DNA from 3 places in the Diaphorobacter nitroreducens genome. Region 3 is predicted to be linked to each of the others. Evidence: predicted binding sites of a transcription regulator. Region 3 holds the regulator's gene; each other region holds the start of a gene.
What was found. The regulator HrcA, encoded in region 3, represses chaperone genes, less so after heat shock. The targets are predictions, from matches to a motif close to TTAGCACTCNNNNNNNNNGAGTGCTAA.
Positions count from the first base shown of each region.

Region 1: the regulator HrcA is predicted to act here: its motif matches at 3,172-3,198, upstream of BA022_RS11600 (co-chaperone GroES).
Region 2: the regulator HrcA is predicted to act here: its motif matches at 2,331-2,357, upstream of rpoH (RNA polymerase sigma factor RpoH).

Region 1 is NZ_CP016278.1:2,462,496-2,468,821, forward strand. Features, by position in the region: gene metK (methionine adenosyltransferase) at 1-90, shown strand, start outside; gene BA022_RS11585 (DUF1328 domain-containing protein) at 874-1,059, shown strand; gene BA022_RS11590 (cysteine hydrolase family protein) at 1,126-1,983, shown strand; gene BA022_RS11595 (bifunctional nicotinamide-nucleotide adenylyltransferase/Nudix hydroxylase) at 2,039-3,073, shown strand; gene BA022_RS11600 (co-chaperone GroES) at 3,284-3,574, shown strand; gene groL (chaperonin GroEL) at 3,665-5,305, shown strand; gene BA022_RS11610 (GGDEF domain-containing protein) at 5,575-6,326, shown strand, end outside.
Region 2 is NZ_CP016278.1:3,956,681-3,963,006, forward strand. Features, by position in the region: gene BA022_RS18490 (Bug family tripartite tricarboxylate transporter substrate binding protein) at 227-1,237, opposite strand; gene rpoH (RNA polymerase sigma factor RpoH) at 1,364-2,299, opposite strand; gene cutA (divalent-cation tolerance protein CutA) at 2,489-2,851, shown strand; gene ftsY (signal recognition particle-docking protein FtsY) at 2,903-4,051, opposite strand; gene BA022_RS18510 (M16 family metallopeptidase) at 4,081-5,535, shown strand; gene BA022_RS18515 (M16 family metallopeptidase) at 5,551-6,326, shown strand, end outside.
Region 3 is NZ_CP016278.1:2,302,949-2,309,274, forward strand. Features, by position in the region: gene BA022_RS10785 (YdeI/OmpD-associated family protein) at 1-227, opposite strand, end outside; gene BA022_RS10790 (LysR family transcriptional regulator) at 357-1,289, opposite strand; gene BA022_RS10795 (Rid family hydrolase) at 1,401-1,793, shown strand; tRNA gene BA022_RS10800 (tRNA-Ile) at 2,070-2,146, opposite strand; gene hrcA (heat-inducible transcriptional repressor HrcA) at 2,198-3,202, opposite strand; gene BA022_RS10810 (NAD kinase) at 3,231-4,127, shown strand; gene recN (DNA repair protein RecN) at 4,130-5,794, shown strand; gene rapZ (RNase adapter RapZ) at 5,798-6,326, shown strand, end outside.

The DNA.
Region 1 (6,326 bases), 160 kb from region 3:
GCCTACGGCCACTTTGGCCGCGAGGAACCCGAGTTCACCTGGGAGAGGACGGACAAGGCTGCCGCGCTGCGTGCAGCGGCCGGGCTGTAAGGCACGGCGACCCGCGCCAGCGGGTGCGGCACCCTTGCGGCGGCACAAAGCCCAGGCGCTGCGCGCAGCGGCGGGGCTTTGAACCCCACGTCTGCGTCCAGGCAATCACTGAGCTTGGGGGCGGAGTTCGTACCCCGCCGCGTTGCGAACTCATACCAGTACGCCGCCGCGCGGCGCCAAGCGGCCGGCTTGTAAGCCTGTGCAGGCGCGCGTATCAACGCCGCGCGCGCTGCTGGCCGCAGTAGGTGCGCCGGCCACGGTGGCGCAGGAACTGGGCTTTTAGGACCAGCGCCACTTCCACAACGCGTTGCGCGAACGCGTGGCGGCTGCGCCGGGAGATTCTCGGCGCTAAGGGCGGCGGCCTGCTGCAGGGCCGCAGCGATGCCCTGGGCAAGGCCGCGCATGTATGCCCTTGCAGACGCCATTTTTTCCAATACACCCCCGGCACCCCGCGTCCAGGCTGCCTAAGAATGCGCTGTTCACGCCAACCTGTTCCTGCTGCTGGCGGGCACGCCGCCTGTGCTGCAGCGGCTGTACAGCGCCTGGACGGTTGCCATCATGCTGGGATGGGATCTGCTGATGGCCGCCACAGAACGCACGGGCGCCGTGCTGCTGCCGATCGCCGGCGGCGCGGCGCAGCATGCGCTGCGATAACCGGCAGCACTGTCAACACCCTCCTACACGTTGCGGTTTCGCCAGATGACGGAGCGCCTGCGCCGGCGCCCCTACTCTGATGCCCAGCCGCCGCACCCGCCGGCGGCCCATCTCAAGGAGGCCTATCCCATGCTCAAGTACGCGATCATCTTCGCCATCATTTCGCTCATCGCCGGCGCGCTCGGGTTCACCGGCGTGGCCGCTGGCTCGGCCGCCATCGCCAAGGTGCTGTTCGTGGTGTTCCTGGTATTGGCCGTGCTGTTCGTGGTGCTCGCGCTGCTGGGTATCGGGGCCGCGCGCAAAGCCATCAAATAGCGGTGCCGGCCGGATGCGGCCCCGCAGTTGCCTACACTGCAGGCCCTGCACGCTCGCATCCGCGCCATGACACGCACCGTCCACCTGCTCGCCATTGATCCTCAGAACGACTTCTGCGATCTGCCCGCCGCGTGGCACTGGCGCGATCCCCATAGCGGCGCGGTAACTGCCCCGGCGCTGCCCGTTCCGGGCGCGCATGCGGACATGCAGCGCCTGGCAGCGTTCATCCTCGCGCAGGGGGCAGGTATCGACCACATCACTGTCACCCTCGACTCGCACCAGCGCTACGACGTGGCGCACCCCGCCTACTGGCAGCGCAGCGACGGGGGCGCGGCGGCGCCCTTCACCGCCATCACCGCTGCGCAGGTCCGCGCGGGTGCGTTTGCGCCGCGTGACCCTGCCGCGCTGGCGCGCACACTGGACTACCTGGACACGTTGGAAACCCAGGGCCGTTACACCCTCATGGTCTGGCCCGTGCATTGCGAAATCGGCAGCTGGGGCCATGGCGTGCATACCGACGTGCTGGCCGCGTGCAGGGACTGGCAGGCGCATCGCCTGCGCGCCGTACAGTCCGTCTTCAAGGGCATGAGTCCCTGGACCGAGCACTACAGCGCCGTGCAGGCCGAAGTACCCGACGCGGCCGACCCGCACACCGCCCTGAACACCCATCTGCTGGACCAATTGGCCAGCGCAGACCTGCTGCTCATCGCAGGCGAGGCCAGCAGCCACTGCGTGCGCGCCACCACCGAGCACATCATCCAGCACCTGGCCCGCCTGCACCCCGGGTGGAGCCCGCGGCGTCTGGTGCTGCTTACCGATTGCATGAGCCCCGTGGCCGGCTTCGAGGCGCAGCATGAGGCCTTCCTGGAAGCGATGCACGCCCAGGGTGCACGGCTGGCGACTTCAAGCGAAATTTGCCTCTAGCGCTTATCCATCAAGCGCGAGCAGCTCACTTTTTTGAGAACACACGAATCGCCGCATGTACGACACCGCCATCCTCATCGGCCGCTTCGAGCCCGTCCACACCGGCCATCTCGCCCTGCTGCGCGAAGCGCTGGTGCAGGCGCGGCAGGTCATCGTCATCGTCGGCTCGGCCTTCCAGGCGCGCACACCCAAGAACCCGTTCACCTGGCACGAACGCGAAGCCATGCTGCGCGGTGCCCTGCCCGAGGGCGACCGCACGCGCCTCACCGTGCTGCCGGTGCGCGACTACTACAACGAGGCGGTGTGGGTGGAGGCCGTGCGCAACGCGGTGGCGCGCCACAGCCCGCCGCAGGCGCGCGTGGGGCTGGTCGGCCATTTCAAGGACGCCACGAGCAGCTACCTCAGCGCCTTTCCGGGCTGGGAATTGATACGCATGGAGCGCCAGGGCCGCATCGACGCGACTGCCATCCGCGACGCCTACTTCGGCGCCACACCCGCCACCGTGGCCCATGCGCTGCAGCCGCTGGCGCCCATGCTGCCGCCCGCCACGCAAGCGCTGTTGGAGCAGTTCGCCCACACGCCGCACTTCGCCACACTGCAGCAGGAATGGCAGATGCTGCGCGGTTACCGCGCCGCCTGGGCAACGGCGCCCTACCCGCCGGTGTTCGTGACCGTGGACGCGGTACTGCGCTGCCAGGACCACGTGCTGCTCATCCGCCGCGCCCACGCACCAGGGCGTGGCCTGCTGGCGGTGCCCGGCGGCTTCATCGAACAACGCGAGACGCTGTGGCAGTCCTGCCTGCGTGAACTGGCAGAGGAAACGAATTGCGCCCTGCCCGAGGCCACGCTGCGCGCGGCGCTGCGCAGTGTGACGGTGTTCGACCACCCCGACCGCAGCCAACGCGGCCGCACGATCACCCACGCGCACTACTTCGACCTGCAGGACGCTCCGCTGCCCCCGGTGCAGGCGGCTGACGACGCGGCGCATGCCGAGTGGGTGGCCATCGACCGGCTCGCGGGCATGGAAGAAGCGTTCTTTGAAGACCACTTCCACATGCTGGACCACTTCTTGCGCCTCACAGTCCACTGAGGCGGACGGGGAAGTGCGGCTGCCCTCCGCACTCCCGCACCTTGATCGCAGGCCCTGTCGACACTGCGGCCTTGAAACTGTCACGAATGCCTCTATCATTAGCACTCGAAACAGATGAGTGCTAACAACACCGCTGTGTCAGTTCCCTGCGCCCGCGTTGCGGGCGCGTTGTTTGATGTCGCAATCCTTTTTGTTATCAGGAGAGATGCAATGAATCTTCGCCCCCTGCACGATCGCGTGATCGTCAAGCGTATCGAAAGCGAAACCACGACCGCCTCGGGCATCGTGATCCCCGACAACGCTGCGGAAAAGCCCGATCAAGGCGAAGTGCTGGCCGTTGGCCCTGGCAAGAAGAACGACAAGGGCGAGCTGATCGCCCTGAACGTGAAGGTCGGCGACCGCGTGCTGTTCGGTAAGTACAGCGGCCAGACCGTGAAGGTCAATGGCGACGAGTTGCTGGTGATGAAGGAAGACGACCTGTTCGCAGTCGTCGAGAAGTAATCCCTTCTGGTCAACTCATTTTTCATAGCTGCCTGCGCTTGATAGATCAGCGTTGGCAGCCCATTTGATTCAAATTTATAGGAGCCAAAAATGGCAGCAAAAGACGTAGTGTTCGGCGGCGAAGCCCGCGCTCGCATGGTTGAAGGCGTGAACATCCTGGCCAACGCGGTCAAGGTGACCCTGGGCCCCAAGGGCCGCAACGTGGTGCTGGAGCGCTCGTTCGGCGCCCCCACGGTGACCAAGGACGGCGTGTCCGTGGCCAAGGAAATCGAACTGAAAGACAAGCTGCAGAACATGGGCGCGCAGCTCGTGAAGGAAGTGGCTTCCAAGACCAACGACATCGCTGGTGACGGCACCACCACCGCTACCGTGCTGGCCCAAGCCATCGTGCGCGAAGGCTCCAAGTACGTGGCCGCCGGCCTGAACCCCATGGACCTCAAGCGCGGCATCGACAAGGCCGTGGTGGCCCTGGTGGAAGAGCTGAAGAAGGCCTCCAAGGCCACGACCACCTCCAAGGAAATCGCCCAGGTGGGTTCGATCTCCGCCAACTCCGACGAGTCCGTGGGCAAGATCATTGCCGACGCCATGGATAAGGTGGGCAAGGAAGGCGTGATCACCGTGGAAGACGGCAAGTCGCTGGAAAACGAGCTGGACGTCGTGGAAGGCATGCAGTTCGACCGCGGCTACCTGTCGCCCTACTTCATCAACAACCCCGAGAAGCAGTCCGCGATCCTGGACAACCCCTTCGTGCTGCTGTTCGACAAGAAGATCAGCAACATCCGCGATCTGCTGCCCACGCTGGAGCAAGTCGCCAAGGCCAGCCGTCCGCTACTGATCATCGCCGAGGAGGTTGAAGGCGAAGCCCTGGCCACGCTGGTGGTGAACACCATCCGCGGCATCCTGAAGGTCGTGGCCGTGAAGGCGCCTGGCTTCGGCGACCGCCGCAAGGCCATGCTGGAAGACATCGCCATCCTGACGGGCGGCAAGGTGATCGCCGAGGAAGTGGGCCTGACGCTGGAGAAGGTGACGCTGGCCGACCTGGGCCAGGCCAAGCGCATCGAAGTGGGCAAGGAAAACACCACCATCATCGACGGTGCTGGTGCCGCTGCCGACATCGAAGCCCGCGTGAAGCAGATCCGCATCCAGATCGAGGAAGCCACCAGCGACTACGACCGTGAGAAGCTGCAAGAGCGCGTGGCCAAGCTGGCCGGCGGCGTGGCCGTGATCAAGGTGGGCGCTGCCACCGAAGTCGAGATGAAGGAAAAGAAGGCCCGCGTGGAAGACGCCCTGCACGCCACCCGCGCTGCCGTGGAAGAAGGCATCGTGGCCGGCGGTGGCGTGGCACTGCTGCGCGCCAAGCAGGCCGTGGGCAACCTGTCCACCGGCAACCCTGAGCAGGACGCCGGCATCAAGCTGGTGCTGAAGGCTGTCGAAGCCCCCCTGCGCGAGATCGTGGCCAACGCCGGTGGCGAACCGTCGGTGGTCGTGAACGAAGTGCTGAACGGCAAGGGCAACTACGGCTTCAACGCAGCCAACGACACCTACGGCGACATGCTGGAAATGGGCATCCTGGACCCCACCAAGGTGACCCGCACGGCCCTGCAGAACGCCGCTTCCGTGGCCTCGCTGCTGCTGACGACCGAAGCCATGGTGGCCGAGGCGCCGAAGGACGAGTCCGCAGCCCCCGCCATGCCCGGCGGCATGGGCGGCATGGGTGACATGGGCATGTAATTGCCAGAACCCTGTCTGCGCCCTGAAGGCGCAGGCAGCACCCAACCCGCAAGCAGTGCTTGCGGGTTTTTTTCGCCTGCGTGTGTGGCGGGCGACCTTCCGCGGCGCACCGCGCGCGGATCTGGCCCGCCTTTCCCCAATACCCCTACGCAAAAGCAAGCTTTGCGCTCCTCGCATAATTGTATTTATATGTAAATATTAGTAATTCATTGCTAGCGGTTCACTCTGGCCGTACCGCCATCGCACGGCCCTTCGCAGGAGCCTCCGCCATGCACACGACCCCTCGCCGTCTCTTTCCCTGCATCCTCTCCCGCGACCCCTACCGGCGTGTGCGCGTCGGCATGGCGCTGCTCGCGCTGCTGCTGATGAGCTCCAGCGCCCTGGTAATGCTGTTGCTGCACCACCCCAGCGCAAACCACCACCTGGACGCTGTGCGGTGGTGGGCGGCGCTTTCGGTGGGGGGGCTCGCAGTCATCACGCTGCTGATCCGCACCGGCTGGTCCGAGCAGCTGCGCGATCCGTCCCTGACCCTGGTGCAAATGGCGTGGACCATCACCAGCGGCGCCGTGGCTTACGTGCTGGCAGGGGAAGGCCGAGGCGTGGTGCCCTCCGTGCTGGCCATGATCCTGTTCTTCGGTGCGCTGGGCCTGCCGCCGCGCCAGGTCGTAGGCATCGGGCTCTACGCGATGGCGGCGTTCTCGGTGGCGGTGGTCGTCTCGCCGCGTTTCTACGCAACGACTTTTGACGTCATGGATGGCGCCTACGCAGCCATGATCCTGATCGTGCTGGCCGGGTGCATGGTGGTGAACCTGCGCGTGCAGCAGATGCGCCAGCGCCTGGACCGGCAACGTGAGGCGCTGGCCGAAGCCCTCGCGGAAAACCGGGCGCTGGCCATGCGCGACGAGCTCACGGGCCTGTACAACCGCCGCGCCATGGTCGAGCTGATCCAGCTGGAGTGCCGGCGGCGCCGCCGGGGGCAAGGCGCGTTGTTGTTCGCCATGATCGATGTGGACCATTTCAA
Region 2 (6,326 bases), 1.7 Mb from region 3:
CAGCGCTTGTCTGGCAAGCGGTGGAAGCTATGAATACCGTAGCGTCTCGCAGAGGGCCGGTCAGCGGCCTCGGAGTGCTGGGGATTGGCGGAGAGTGTGCAAGGCGGGGCCGTCCTGCCCCGTGACCTAGGTCAACGTTTGGGACCAAGTGCTTGCACTGCGCGCCGCAGGCCGCGCCCCCGGCCGGCCCTTACCGCCGTGGCCGCCGCGCTGCGACGGTGCGCGGTCAATCGGCGCGGATGCCCTGTTCGCGGATGACGCGGCTCATGGTGGCCGTGTCGGCCTGGATCCGGTTGGCCAGCCCCTCGGCCGAGGAGCCAATGGCCTGCCAGCCCTGCTGGAACAGCTTGGCGCGCACTTCCGGGCTGCGGGCGATCTCGCCGATCACGCGGGACAGCCGTGCGCGCACCGGGGCGGGCATGGACGCGGGTGCGGCAAAGGCGTTCCAGATCTCCAGCTGGAAGTCGCGCACGCCGGCCTCCGCCAGGCTGGGCACCTCGGGCGCCAGCGTGCTGCGGCCCGCGGAGGTCACACCGATCAGGCGCAGCTTGCCCGCCCGTGCCTGGGCCTGCGCGAGCGCGGGCGGCAGCAGCGCCATTTGCAACTGGCCACCGAGCATGGCGGTGGCCACCTGCGGGTAGCCGGGGTAGGGTACGTGCACCGGGGCGATGCCGGTGCGCGCCTTGAGCAGCTCGGTGCCCAGGTGGCCCACGGTGCCCACGCCGGGGGTGCCGTAGCTCCAGCGGTCGCCCCCGGTGCGCGCGGCCTGCAGGAAGGCGCGTGCGTCGGCGCCCGCGGGCACGTCGGGCTGGTTCACGGGAGCGGTCAGGACCAGGGGCGATACGCCGATCAGCGACAGCGGCGCGAAATCCTTCACGGGGTCGTAGGGCACGTGCGCGTTGAGCAGCTTGGCGATCGTCAGGTTGCCGTTGATAAACAGGCCGATGGTGTGGCCGTCCTGCGCCTTGGCGACCGCATCGGCGCCGATGTTGCCGCCCGCACCCACCTTGTTTTCCACGACCACGGGTTGGCCCAGGGCTTGGGACAGTGGCTCGGAGAAGGTGCGCGCCGTCAAGTCGGGCGAAGAACCCGGTGGGAAGCCCACGATGATGCGCAGGGGCTTGGCGGGCCAGCCGGGGGTGGCGGGCGCGGCATCCTTCTGGGCCATGGCGGCGCCGCAGGCCGAAGCCAGGGCCAGTGCCAGCAGGCCGCGGCGGGCGAGGGGGTGGGGGAACATGGGTGGCGATCTCCAGTCTGGGCCGGGCAGCGAAGTGCGGCCCCGCCGGCAAAGAAAAAGGCGCGTAGCCGGTGAGGGCCGCGCGCCTGGATTATCTGCCCGCGATCCGGGCTGCTGGGCGAAGGCTCAGGCGTACTCGGCCAGCGCCTTCTTCATCTTTTTCATGGCGGCCACCTCGATCTGGCGGATGCGCTCCGCGCTCACGCCGTACTCGGCCGCCAACTCGTGCAGTGTCATGCCGCCCGAGCCATCGTCGTTCACCTGCAGCCAGCGCTGCTCCACGATGCGGCGGCTGCGTGCGTCCAGGCTGTCCAGGGCGGTGGCAATACCGTCCGTGGCCAGCGCGTCACGCTGGCGCGACTCGATCATGGCGGTGGGCTCATGGCCCGCGTCGGCGAGGTAGGCGATGGGGCCAAAGGCCTGCTCGCCGTCGTCGCTGGGAGCGGGGTCCAGCAGCACGTCGCCACCGGACAGGCGGGTTTCCATCTCGATGACTTCCTCGCGCTTCACGTTGAGCTGCTCGGCCACCAGGTCGATCTCGTGGTCGGATAAGGTCTCGCGGTGCGTGTCGGCGTCCAGCGCGTCGGCCTTGAAGCCCTGCTTCATGGAGCGCAGGTTGAAGAACAGCTTGCGCTGCGCCTTGGTCGTTGCCACCTTGACCATGCGCCAGTTCTTCAGGATGTACTCGTGGATCTCGGCCTTGATCCAATGCATGGCGTAGCTCACCAGGCGAACGCCCTGGTCAGGGTCAAAGCGCTTGACGGCCTTCATCAGGCCCACGTTGCCTTCCTGGATGAGGTCGCCATGCGGCAGGCCGTAACCCAGGTACTGGCGCGAGATGGACACGACCAGGCGCAGGTGCGACAGCACCAGGCGGCCGGCAGCCTCGACATTGTTGTCATCCTTGAGCTGGCGCGCGTAGCGCTGCTCCTCCTCCTGCGTGAGCAGGGGAAGGCGGTTGACGGCGGAGATATAGGCGTCCAGGTTGCCCAGCGGGGGAACCAGCGCCCACGGGTTCGCGGGCGCGAGGGTCGTCACGGAGGTTGCAGTCTGGAGTGCCATATCGGTAGTCCTTTCTTCCATGCAAATCATATTAGCACTCCATTGGATAGAGTGCTAAAGGCATAGTTCCCCTACGGATGTAGGAAATAACCACCAAGAGGCGCAACGACGGCCTTAGAACGCAGGTGGGGCTGCTTCGCCGCGCGTCAAGGTCCGTTATGCAGTTACGCCTTGTGCCAGACTTCGATCATGACATCTTCCCCAGACGCACAGATCGCCGTTGTGACCACCACCGTGGGCGGCGACGCCGCCGCACACCGACTGGCCAGCGGCGCTGTCCAGGCGCGCCTGGCCGCCTGCGTGCAGGTGGAGGCCATCACCTCGCACTATGTCTGGCAGGGGGTGCAGCAGGCGGAAGCAGAGTGGCGGCTGGTGTGCAAGACGCTGTTGTCTGCCGCGCCCGCCTTGCGGGACTGGCTACGTGCCCAGCACCCCTACGAAGTGCCGCAACTGCTCACCCACGCCGTGCAGGCAGAGCAGGACTATGTGCTGTGGGTGGCGCAGCAGGTGGACCCGGCCTCGATAACCGGGCCTGGTCAAGCGCCGCGTTGAAGCCAATGGCTGGCGGATGCCGCCTGCATCCGCCCACAGAGGGTAACTATCTCAGGTCAGCAGGGCCTGGGCGAATTCGCGTGCGCTGAAGGTCTCCAGGTCTTCCACCTTCTCGCCCACGCCAATGAAGTACACGGGCACGGGCCGCTCCTGCGCGATGGCGGCCAGCACGCCGCCCTTGGCCGTGCCGTCCAGTTTGGTGACGATCAGGCCGGTGAGTTGAAGCGCGTCGTCGAACGCGCGCACCTGCGCCAGGGCGTTCTGGCCGGTGTTGCCGTCGATCACCAGTAGCACCTCGTGCGGGGCGCTGGCATCGGCCTTGGTGACCACGCGGCGGATCTTCTTCAGCTCTTCCATCAGGTGCAGCTGCGTAGGCAGGCGGCCGGCAGTGTCCACCAGCACCACATCTTTGCCGCGCGCGCGGCCGGCGGTAACGGCGTCAAAGCTCACGGCGGCAGGGTCGCCCCCTTCCTGGCTGACGATCTCCACCGTGTTGCGCGTGGCCCAGACACCCAACTGCTCGCGCGCCGCGGCGCGGAAGGTATCGGCGGCGGCCAGCAGCACGCTCTCGCCATGGTCGGCCAGGTGCTTGGTGAGCTTGCCGATGGAGGTGGTCTTGCCCGCGCCGTTCACGCCGGCCACCATGATCACGGTGGGTGTGTGCTCGCCGATCACCAGGGGCTTTTCCAGCGGCCGCAGCAGGTCGGCCAGCGCATCGGCCAGCAGTCCCTTTACGGCAGCAGGCTCGGTGGTCTTGGTTTCTTTCACGCGGCGCTTGAGGTCCTCCAGCAGGTGCTGCGTGGCTTTCACCCCGGTGTCGGCCATGAGCAGGGCTTCCTCCAGCTCGTCGTACAGCGCGTCGTTGATCTGCGTGCCCGTGAAGACGGTCGCGATGCTGCTGCCGGTCTTGCGCAGGCCGGATTTCAGCCGGTCCATCCAGCCCTGGCGTGCGCCCTCGGGCTTCGGGGTGGGCTCGGGGACGGCAAGGGGCGCGTCGATGGCTGCGGGGGCGCCGGCCGAAGGGGCAGCCGGCTCCGCCACGCTGGTGGCGCCTGCGCCAAAGGGCTTGCGCAGCCAGCCGAATGCGCCGCCGCTGGCGGGGGCGTCGGCTGCGGGCGGCGCCGCAGGGCTGGCCACGTCCTCGGGTGCAAGGGCGGGTTCGGTGGGGGCGGGCGGTTTCTTCTTGAAAAAACTGAACATTGGCGGGTTCTTAGAATCGCAGCCATTCTATGAAACGCGCTATCACCCTTGTGGGCCTGCTGGCCTGTCTGCACGCCTGGGCGCAAAACCCGGCGCATGAGTCCCCACCTGCTGCGTCTGCCGCGGCGGCGCACGCCCAGGCCACCTCGGCCAGCGGTGCGCAGCAATTCACCCTGAAGAACGGCATGCAGCTCATCGTGCAGCCCGACCGGCGCGCGCCCACGGCGGTGCACATGGTCTGGCTGCGCGTAGGCGCCATGGACGAGGTGGACGGCACCTCGGGCGTGGCGCATGTGCTGGAGCACATGATGTTCAAGGGCTCGAAGGCCGTGCCGCCGGGCGAGTTCTCGCGCCGCGTGGCGGCGCTGGGCGGGCAGGAGAACGCCTTCACCAGCCGCGACTACACCGGCTATTACCAGCAGATACCGGCCGACCGGCTGGCCGACGTGATGCGGCTGGAATCCGACCGCTTCGCCCACAACCAGTGGCCCGACGCCGAGTTCACCAAGGAGATCGAGGTCGTCAAGGAAGAGCGCCGCATGCGCACCGAGGACCAGCCGCGCGCCGCGCTCATCGAGCAGCTGTTCGCCTCCACCTTCATCGCTTCGCCCTACCGTCGCCCGGTGGTGGGCTGGATGAGCGACCTGGACTCCATGACCCCCGACGACGTGCGCCGCTTTCACCGCGACTGGTACGTGCCCGGCAATGCCGCCGTGGTGGTGGCGGGCGACGTGGACCCGGCGCAGGTGCTGGCCCTGGCGGAGAAGACCTACGGCACCATTCCCGCACGTGCCCTGCCGGCGCGCAAGCCGCGCACCGAGCCGGCGCAGCAGGGCCTACGCCGCATCGCCTTCAAGGCGCCGGCCGAGCAGGCCTACGTGGCGCTGGCCTTCCGCGTGCCGGGTGTCACGCGCCTGGACGACATGACCGATGCCGACCGTGACGGCCTGGCGCTGCTGGTGCTGTCGGCCGTGCTCAGCGGCTACGACGGCGCGCGGCTGGAGCGAGCCCTCACGCAGGGTGCGGACCGTGTGGCCGACGGCGCGGACAGCCAGGCGTCCATCCTCGGGCGCGGACCGGCGCTGTTTCTCATGACCGGCGTGCCCGCCGCGGGCAAGACCTCGGCCCAGGTCGAGGAGGCGCTGCGCGCCGAGGTGGCCCGCGTGGCGCGCGAGGGCGTGAGCGAGGCCGAGCTCTCGCGCGTGAAAACGCAGTGGGCGGCCTCCACCATCTACGCGCGCGATTCGCTTTACAGCCAGGCCAGCGATCTGGGCAGCAACTGGGTGCAGGGCCTGCCGCTGGACGCGGACGAACGCATGCTCAAGCTGCTGCGCGCGGTCACGCCGCAGCAGGTGCAATCCGTGGCGGCGCGTTACTTCGGCGACGATCAGCTCACCGTTGCCACGCTGCTGCCCCAGCCCGTGGCGGCCGGTGCCAAGCGCGCCGCCCCAGCACCCGACGCTGCCGGTGGCCGCGTGCATTGAGCCAAGGTGTCATCGATGTACAGAACTATTAAAACGATAGCTGCTCGCGCTTTGTTGATAAGCGCTGGAGCCATTTTTTATACCCAATCCGCCTGGGCGCTCCTGCCCATCCAGCACTGGACCGAGCCCAGCGGCGCACGCGTGTGGCTGGTGGAAAGCCCGGCCATTCCGATGGTGGACGTGCAGGTGGACTTCGATGCCGGCGCGCGCCGCGACCCTGCGGCCCAGGCGGGCCTGGCCGCGGCGGCCGCGCTCATGAGCTCCAAAGGCGTGACCGCGGGCGGGCCGAACGAGCCCCCGATGGACGAGAACGACCTGGGCGAGGCCTGGGCAGACCTGGGCGCCAGCTTCGAGGCGGGCGCCGAGCGCGACGGCCTGGCGTTCTCGCTGCGCTCGCTGACCGAGCCCGATCTGCTGGACCGTGCCGCGCGCCTGGCCGCGCGTCAACTGGGCCAGCCCAGCTATGCACCGGACGTGTGGCAGCGCGAGCGGGCCCGTTGGAGCGCCGCCATCAAGGAGGCCGACACACGCCCCGGCACGGTCGCCGGCAAGGCCTTCAACGCCGCGGTGTTCGGCAGCCACCCCTACGGCCAGCGCGCCACGGCCGAGACACTGAACAACATCCAGCCGGCCGATCTGCAGGCTTTCCATGCCCAGTACCTGCAGGCCTGCCGTGCGCGGGTGAGCATCGTGGGAGCCCTCACGCGTTCCCAGGCGCAGACGTTGGTGCAGACGCTGCTGTCGCGCCTGCCTGCGCCCCAGGCCGGGGCCTGCGCGCCGTTGCCAGCCGT
Region 3 (6,326 bases):
TGATCGTCGAGAGCTTTTTTCTGACCGTCGATCCAGCCCCAACAGAGTGCGATTTCCACCGCCTGGGGGTAGGAAACGCTGGGTTCTTGAGCGCCCTTTTTCGCGATCTTGAGCCAGAGGCCGCCCGAAGCGGCATGGTTCTTCCTCAACCATGCATCGAAACCCTTGGCGCTCTTGAACGAGGCCGGGGCAGATTCAAGTTGAATGCTGGATCTGGCGACAGTCATCGATCAGAGTGTGCCCCAAGAGCGCCGCTTGTCGTTATGGCCAGAGAAGCTGTGAGCTGCAGGCCGTGCCGCCGCACCCGTTGGCTGCCAGGTGGCGCAATCCCCTGGCGCAGTCCAACGCCCCTCCTCTCAGCGCCGACGCGGATACGCCCCGGACAGCGGAGCATGCGTCTTCATCAGTTCAACCATCCAATCCATGAACACCCGCAGCCGAGCGCCCACATGACGGTTGGGAGGAAACGCGATATACAGCGGCATCGGCGCAATGGACCAGTCCTCAAACAGCGGCGCCAGTTCACCCCGCGCCAGATGAGGCGCTGCCATGTACTGAGGCAACCAGAGCGCTCCCAGACCGGCAACGCCTGCCGCCAGGTAGGCATTGCCATCGTCGGTGGCAATCGCGTAACGGCCCATCACGCGCACTTGTTCGTCACCGCGGTGCAATACGCAGGATAAGACGCGTCCGGTGCTTGATCCCAGAAAACCCACGATGTGGTGCGGTGCGGCCTCCAGGTTCTTGGGGTGCAAGGGCATTCCGGCATTCGCCAAGTATGTAGGTGCCGCATACAGCCCCATGGAAAGATCGCCTACATGCCTTGCCACAAGCGAGGCGTCGCCCGGCTCACCTCCCCGCACCACGCAATCGACGTTTTCATCGATCAGATCGACCACTCGGTCACTTACACCCATGTGCAGCTGGATGTCCGGATAGCGCGCATGGAATGCAGCAAAAGCCGGAACAAGGACCATGCGTGCCAGAGGGCTGGGCACGTCCACCCGCAGGCGGCCTTGAGGCGCGCTTGAGGCACTGGTCAGACTGGTCTCCGCATCATCCAGGTCACCCAACAGACGCACGACACGCTCGTAATAGGCGGCACCTTCGGCTGTCACGTTCACTTTGCGGGTGGTGCGGTTCAAAAGCCTGACCCGTAAACGCGCTTCCAACTGCTGCACAAGCTGAGTTACCGTAGTTTTGCTCATGTGCAGCGTTTGAGCGGCCTGGGTAAAGCTGCGTGTCTCTACCACGCGAGCAAAGGCCACCATAGCGTCGAAACGATCCATAGAGGTCAGGAGATTGTCCAGATTCTGCAAACAGTCTTGATGATACTTTCCTGTTTATCCAAACAGATACAGTGCCTACAGTGGGTTCTTTTATCCAATGAAAGATGTCCCATGCCTCCACGCGACGTTGTCTTCCCGCCAGGCCGCCAAGCTCTTTACGAGAAGAACCGCTACTCACCAGCGATCCGGTCCAACGGCTTTCTATTCGTCTCGGGCCAAGTGGGCAGCCGTGCAGATGGCACGCCAGAGCCCGATCTGGCATCTCAAGTCCGCCTCGCCTTCACTCACCTGAACGCTGTGCTGGAGGCAGCCGGGTGCAGCTTTGACGACGTAGTCGACGTGACGGTGTTCGTAGTGGATCCCGAGAAGAATTTCGAGCGCATTTGGCAGATCGTGCCGGACTATTGGGGCAATGCCCCCTATCCCACGCTGACCGGTATCGGCGTAACCTGGCTTTACGGCTTCCAGTTCGAAATCAAGGTAATCGCGAAGCTTCCAAGCTAAACACTGAGTCCTTGGGGAAAGGCTTTGCCCTTGGAGTCTTTGCGATCCAGGCCAGAGAGTCGGTCGTCGCGGTACTTGGCGATCAGTTCCGGTGTCAGCGCAGCCAGCGAATACTCGCCGGCATCGAGCTTCGGGGAAAAGTCCAGCGACTAGAGGTCGATCGACAGCGATGGGTGAACTGACGGCCAGCCACTCAAAACCATTGACTGATGGCTACATGAACCCCCAAAGAAAAAATCCCGCTACCAGATTGATAGCAGGATTTTTTTATCTACTTGGTAGGGCGTGTTGGACTTGAACCAACGACCAAAGGATTATGAGTCCTCTGCTCTAACCAACTGAGCTAACGCCCCAGGGTGCACTGCCCTGCCTCGTAGGCGGCGCAGCGGCGCGTATTGTAGGGGCTACTTCCGGTGGCTCAGGGCGTTGGAGACCAGCTTGGAGGTGATGTCCACGATCTGGATCATGCGGTCATAGGGCATGCGCGTGGGGCCGATCACGCCCAGGGTGCCCACCACCTGACCGTCGACCTCATAGGGTGCACTCACCACGGACAGCTCTTCAAATGGCACCACCTGGCTCTCTCCGCCAATGAAGATGCGCACCCCTTCTGCCCGGCTGGAAATGTCCAGCAGGCGCAGGATCTGCGTCTTTTGCTCGAACAGGTCGAACGCACGGCGCAAGTGGCTCATGTCGCTGGAAAAATCGCTCACGGACAGCAGGTTGCGCTCGCCCGAGAACACCACCTCGTCCTGCGACCCGGACATGGCCTCCGAGCCCACGCTCACCGCGGCCTGCATCAGCGCCGCGATTTCTCCGCGCAGCTTGTCCACCTCCAGCTTCAGGCGCTCGCGCACCTGCTCCATGGTGAGGCCCGCGTAGTTGGCGTTGAGGAAGTTGGCGGCCTCCACCAGTTGCGACTGGGAGTAATCGACCTCGGTAAAGATCACGCGGTTCTGCACATCACCGTCGGGCGAGACGATGATCACCAAAAAGCGCTTCTCGGACAGCCGCAGGAATTCGATGTGGCGAAACACCGAGGCGCGCCGCGGCGCCATCACCACCCCCACGAACTGCGACAGGCTCGACAACAGGTGGGCGGCGTTGGCGATCACCTTCTGCGGCTGCTCGGGCATGAGCTGGACTGTCGGCAACTGCTCCTGCTGCACGGTGAGCATGGTGTCGACGAACAGGCGATAGCCCTTGGCGGTGGGCACGCGGCCCGCGGAGGTGTGGGGGCTGGCAATAAGCCCCAGGTCCTCCAGGTCTGCCATCACATTGCGTATGGTGGCGGGCGACAATTCAAGCCCTGATGCCCGCGACAAGGTTCTGGAGCCGACTGGCTGCCCCTCGGCTATGTAGCGTTCCACCAAGGCCTTGAGTAACAACTTGGAGCGGTCATCAAGCATTGAATCATTTTAATGATGTAATTTCTGCATGAAGCCCATCTTCCGCCGCGTTGCAGTCATAGGCAAATACCCGGGGCCTGGCGCCGTTTCAGCGTCCGACAGCGCACGGCAGATCATTGAGAGCATTGCCCAGTTCGTCACCCAGCAGGACTGCGAGTTGACGCTGGAGGCCGAAACCGCCGCCCACACGGGCCTCACGCAATACCACACGCTGGATGTGGAGGGGATCGGCCGGCAATGCGACCTGTGCCTGGTCGTAGGCGGCGACGGCACCATGCTGGGCGTGGGCCGGCGGCTGGCCGGCTACGGCACGCCGCTGGTGGGCATCAACCAGGGGCGGCTGGGCTTCATTACCGACATTCCGCTGGAGGGCTACCAGGACGCGCTCACGCCCATCCTGCACGGAGACTACGAAGAAGACGTGCGCCCGTTGATGCAGGCTTGCGTGATGCGCGGTGGCGAGTGCGTGTTCGAGGCGCTGGCCCTCAACGACGTCGTGGTCAACCGCGGCTCCACCTCCGGCATGGTGGAGCTGCGCGTGGAGGTGGACGGCGTATTCGTTTCCAACCAGCGCGCCGACGGCCTGATCGTCGCGTCGCCCACCGGCTCCACGGCGTATGCCCTGTCTGCGGGCGGCCCGATGCTGCACCCATCGATCCCCGGCTGGGTGCTGGTGCCGATCGCGCCGCACACCCTGTCCAACCGGCCGATCGTGCTTTCCGACGCGACTGAAGTGGCCATTGAGGTGGCGGGCGGGCGCGACATCAGCGCCAACTTCGACATGCAGTCGCTCGCATCGCTGCAACATGGCGACCGCATACTGGTGCGCCGTTCCGCGCACCGGGTGTGCTTTCTGCACCCGCGCGGCTGGAGTTACTTTGCCACCTTGCGCAAGAAGCTAGGCTGGTACGAGGGAGGTTCCTGACCATGGCCCTGAGGCGGATCGCCCTGAGCGATTTCGTGATCGTGCGATCGCTCGAGCTGGACCTGCATGCCGGCTTCACCGTGCTCACCGGTGAAACCGGAGCCGGCAAGTCGATCCTGATCGACGCGTTGCAACTGGTGCTGGGCGCGCGTGCCGACTCCGGTGTGATCCGCGAAGGCGCGCAGCGCACCGACGTCTGCGCCGAATTCGACGGTGGCACCATCGCGCTGGCAGCCTGGCTGGACGAGGCGGGCTTTCCGCGCGACGACACGCTGCTGCTGCGCCGCACCGTCGATGTGCAGGGCAAGAGCCGCGCCTGGATCAACGGCATCCCCGCCACGGCAGCGCAGATGCGTGCCGTGGGCGAGCATCTGCTGGACATTCATGGGCAGCACGCCTGGCAGAGCCTGACGCGGCCCGACGCCGTGCGCGGCCTGCTGGACGCCTATGCCGGCGCGCAGGTGCAACCCTTGGCCGCGCTGTGGACGAGTTGGCGCGACGCGCAGCAGGCGCTGACCCACGCCCGCGCTGCCCAGGACACGCTGCAACAGGAACGCGAGCGCCTGCAGTGGCAGATCGGCGAAGTGGACAAGCTGGCGCCGCGGGATGGCGAATGGGAGGAACTCAATGCCGAGCATGCGCGACTATCCAACGCCCAGTCGCTGCTGGACAACGCCCAGGCCGCCCTGAGTGTGCTGGAGGACGAAGACGCAGGCGGCGCGCTGCGGGCCCTGGCGCAGGCACAGCACCTGCTGCAGGACTACGAGCATGTGGACCCGTCGTTTCGCACCATGAATGAGGTGCTGACCTCCTGCATCGCCCAGGCGGGCGATGTGGCGCACTCTCTGCAAAGCTACCTGCGCCACGCCGAGCCCGACCCGGATCGGCTGCAGCAGCTGGACGCCCGTGTATCGCAGTGGATGCAGCTCGCGCGCCGCTACAAGCGCACCCCACCCGAACTACCCGCGCTGCTGCAAGACTGGAAGGACACGCTGCACCGTTTGGACAGCGCCACTGACCTGGCCGCATTGCAGGCTGCCGAGCAAACCCATGGCGCCGCTTACCAGAAGGCCGCACGCGCCCTGTCGCAAAAGCGCGCCAAGGCTGCGCCGCTACTGGCGCAGGCCATCACCCGCGCCATGCAGGGCCTGGGCATGGCGGGCGGGCGCTTCGAGGTGCAACTGGACAAGGCCGAGCCTGGGCCGCACGGCATCGACCAGGTGGCTTTCCTGGTCAGCAGCCACCCGGGCATGACGCCGCGGCCCATCGGCAAGGTGGCGTCGGGGGGCGAGCTGTCGCGCATGGCGCTGGCGATCTCGGTCACCACCAGCGAGCTGGGCGAGGCGCCCACGCTGATCTTTGACGAGGTGGACTCGGGCGTGGGCGGCGCCGTGGCGGAGACCGTGGGCCGTCTGATGCAGCAGCTCGGGACGGCCCGGCAGGTACTGGCCGTCACCCACCTGCCCCAGGTGGCCGCGTGCGCGGACCATCACCTTGTGGTGGCCAAACACAAGCACGCCGAGGGCACCACCAGCAGCGTGGCCGCCGCCAACGAGGAGGCGCGCGTGGCCGAGATTGCGCGCATGCTGGGCGGCGAGCGTCTGTCCCCTACCACCCTGGCGCATGCACGCGAGATGCTGCAGGGCGCCGCCAAACCCACACCCTGAGCCATGGATCTGGAAGTCGTCGTCATCACCGGTATGTCCGGCTCGGGCAAGTCCGTCGCGCTGCATGCGCTCGAAGACGCGGGCTACTACTGCGTGGACAACCTGCCGCCGGAACTTTTGACCTCCTTCGTGGAGCTGGAGCATGCGCACCACGGCCACCGCGTTGCCGTGGCCATGGACGTGCGCAGCGCCACCGCACTGCCCCTGGTGCCGCAGCAGTTGGCCGGCCTGCGTGCGCAGGGCGTGCAGGTGCGCCAACTGTTCCTGGACGCCACCAACGACGTGCTGGTGCGGCGTTTTTCAGAAACCCGGCGCCGCCACCCTCTGTCCCAGGCCGAGATGCGCGAAGGTCCGCGCCCGCTTTTGCACACCATGCGGTTGGAGCGCGAGCTACTGGCCCCGCTGCGCGAGCAGGCACACGTTATCGACACCAGCACCCTGCGGTCCGCGCAATTGCTGAGCTATGTGAAGGACCTGCTGTCGGTGCCGCCGAGTCGGCTGACCCTGGTGTTCCAGTCGTTTGCGTTCAAGC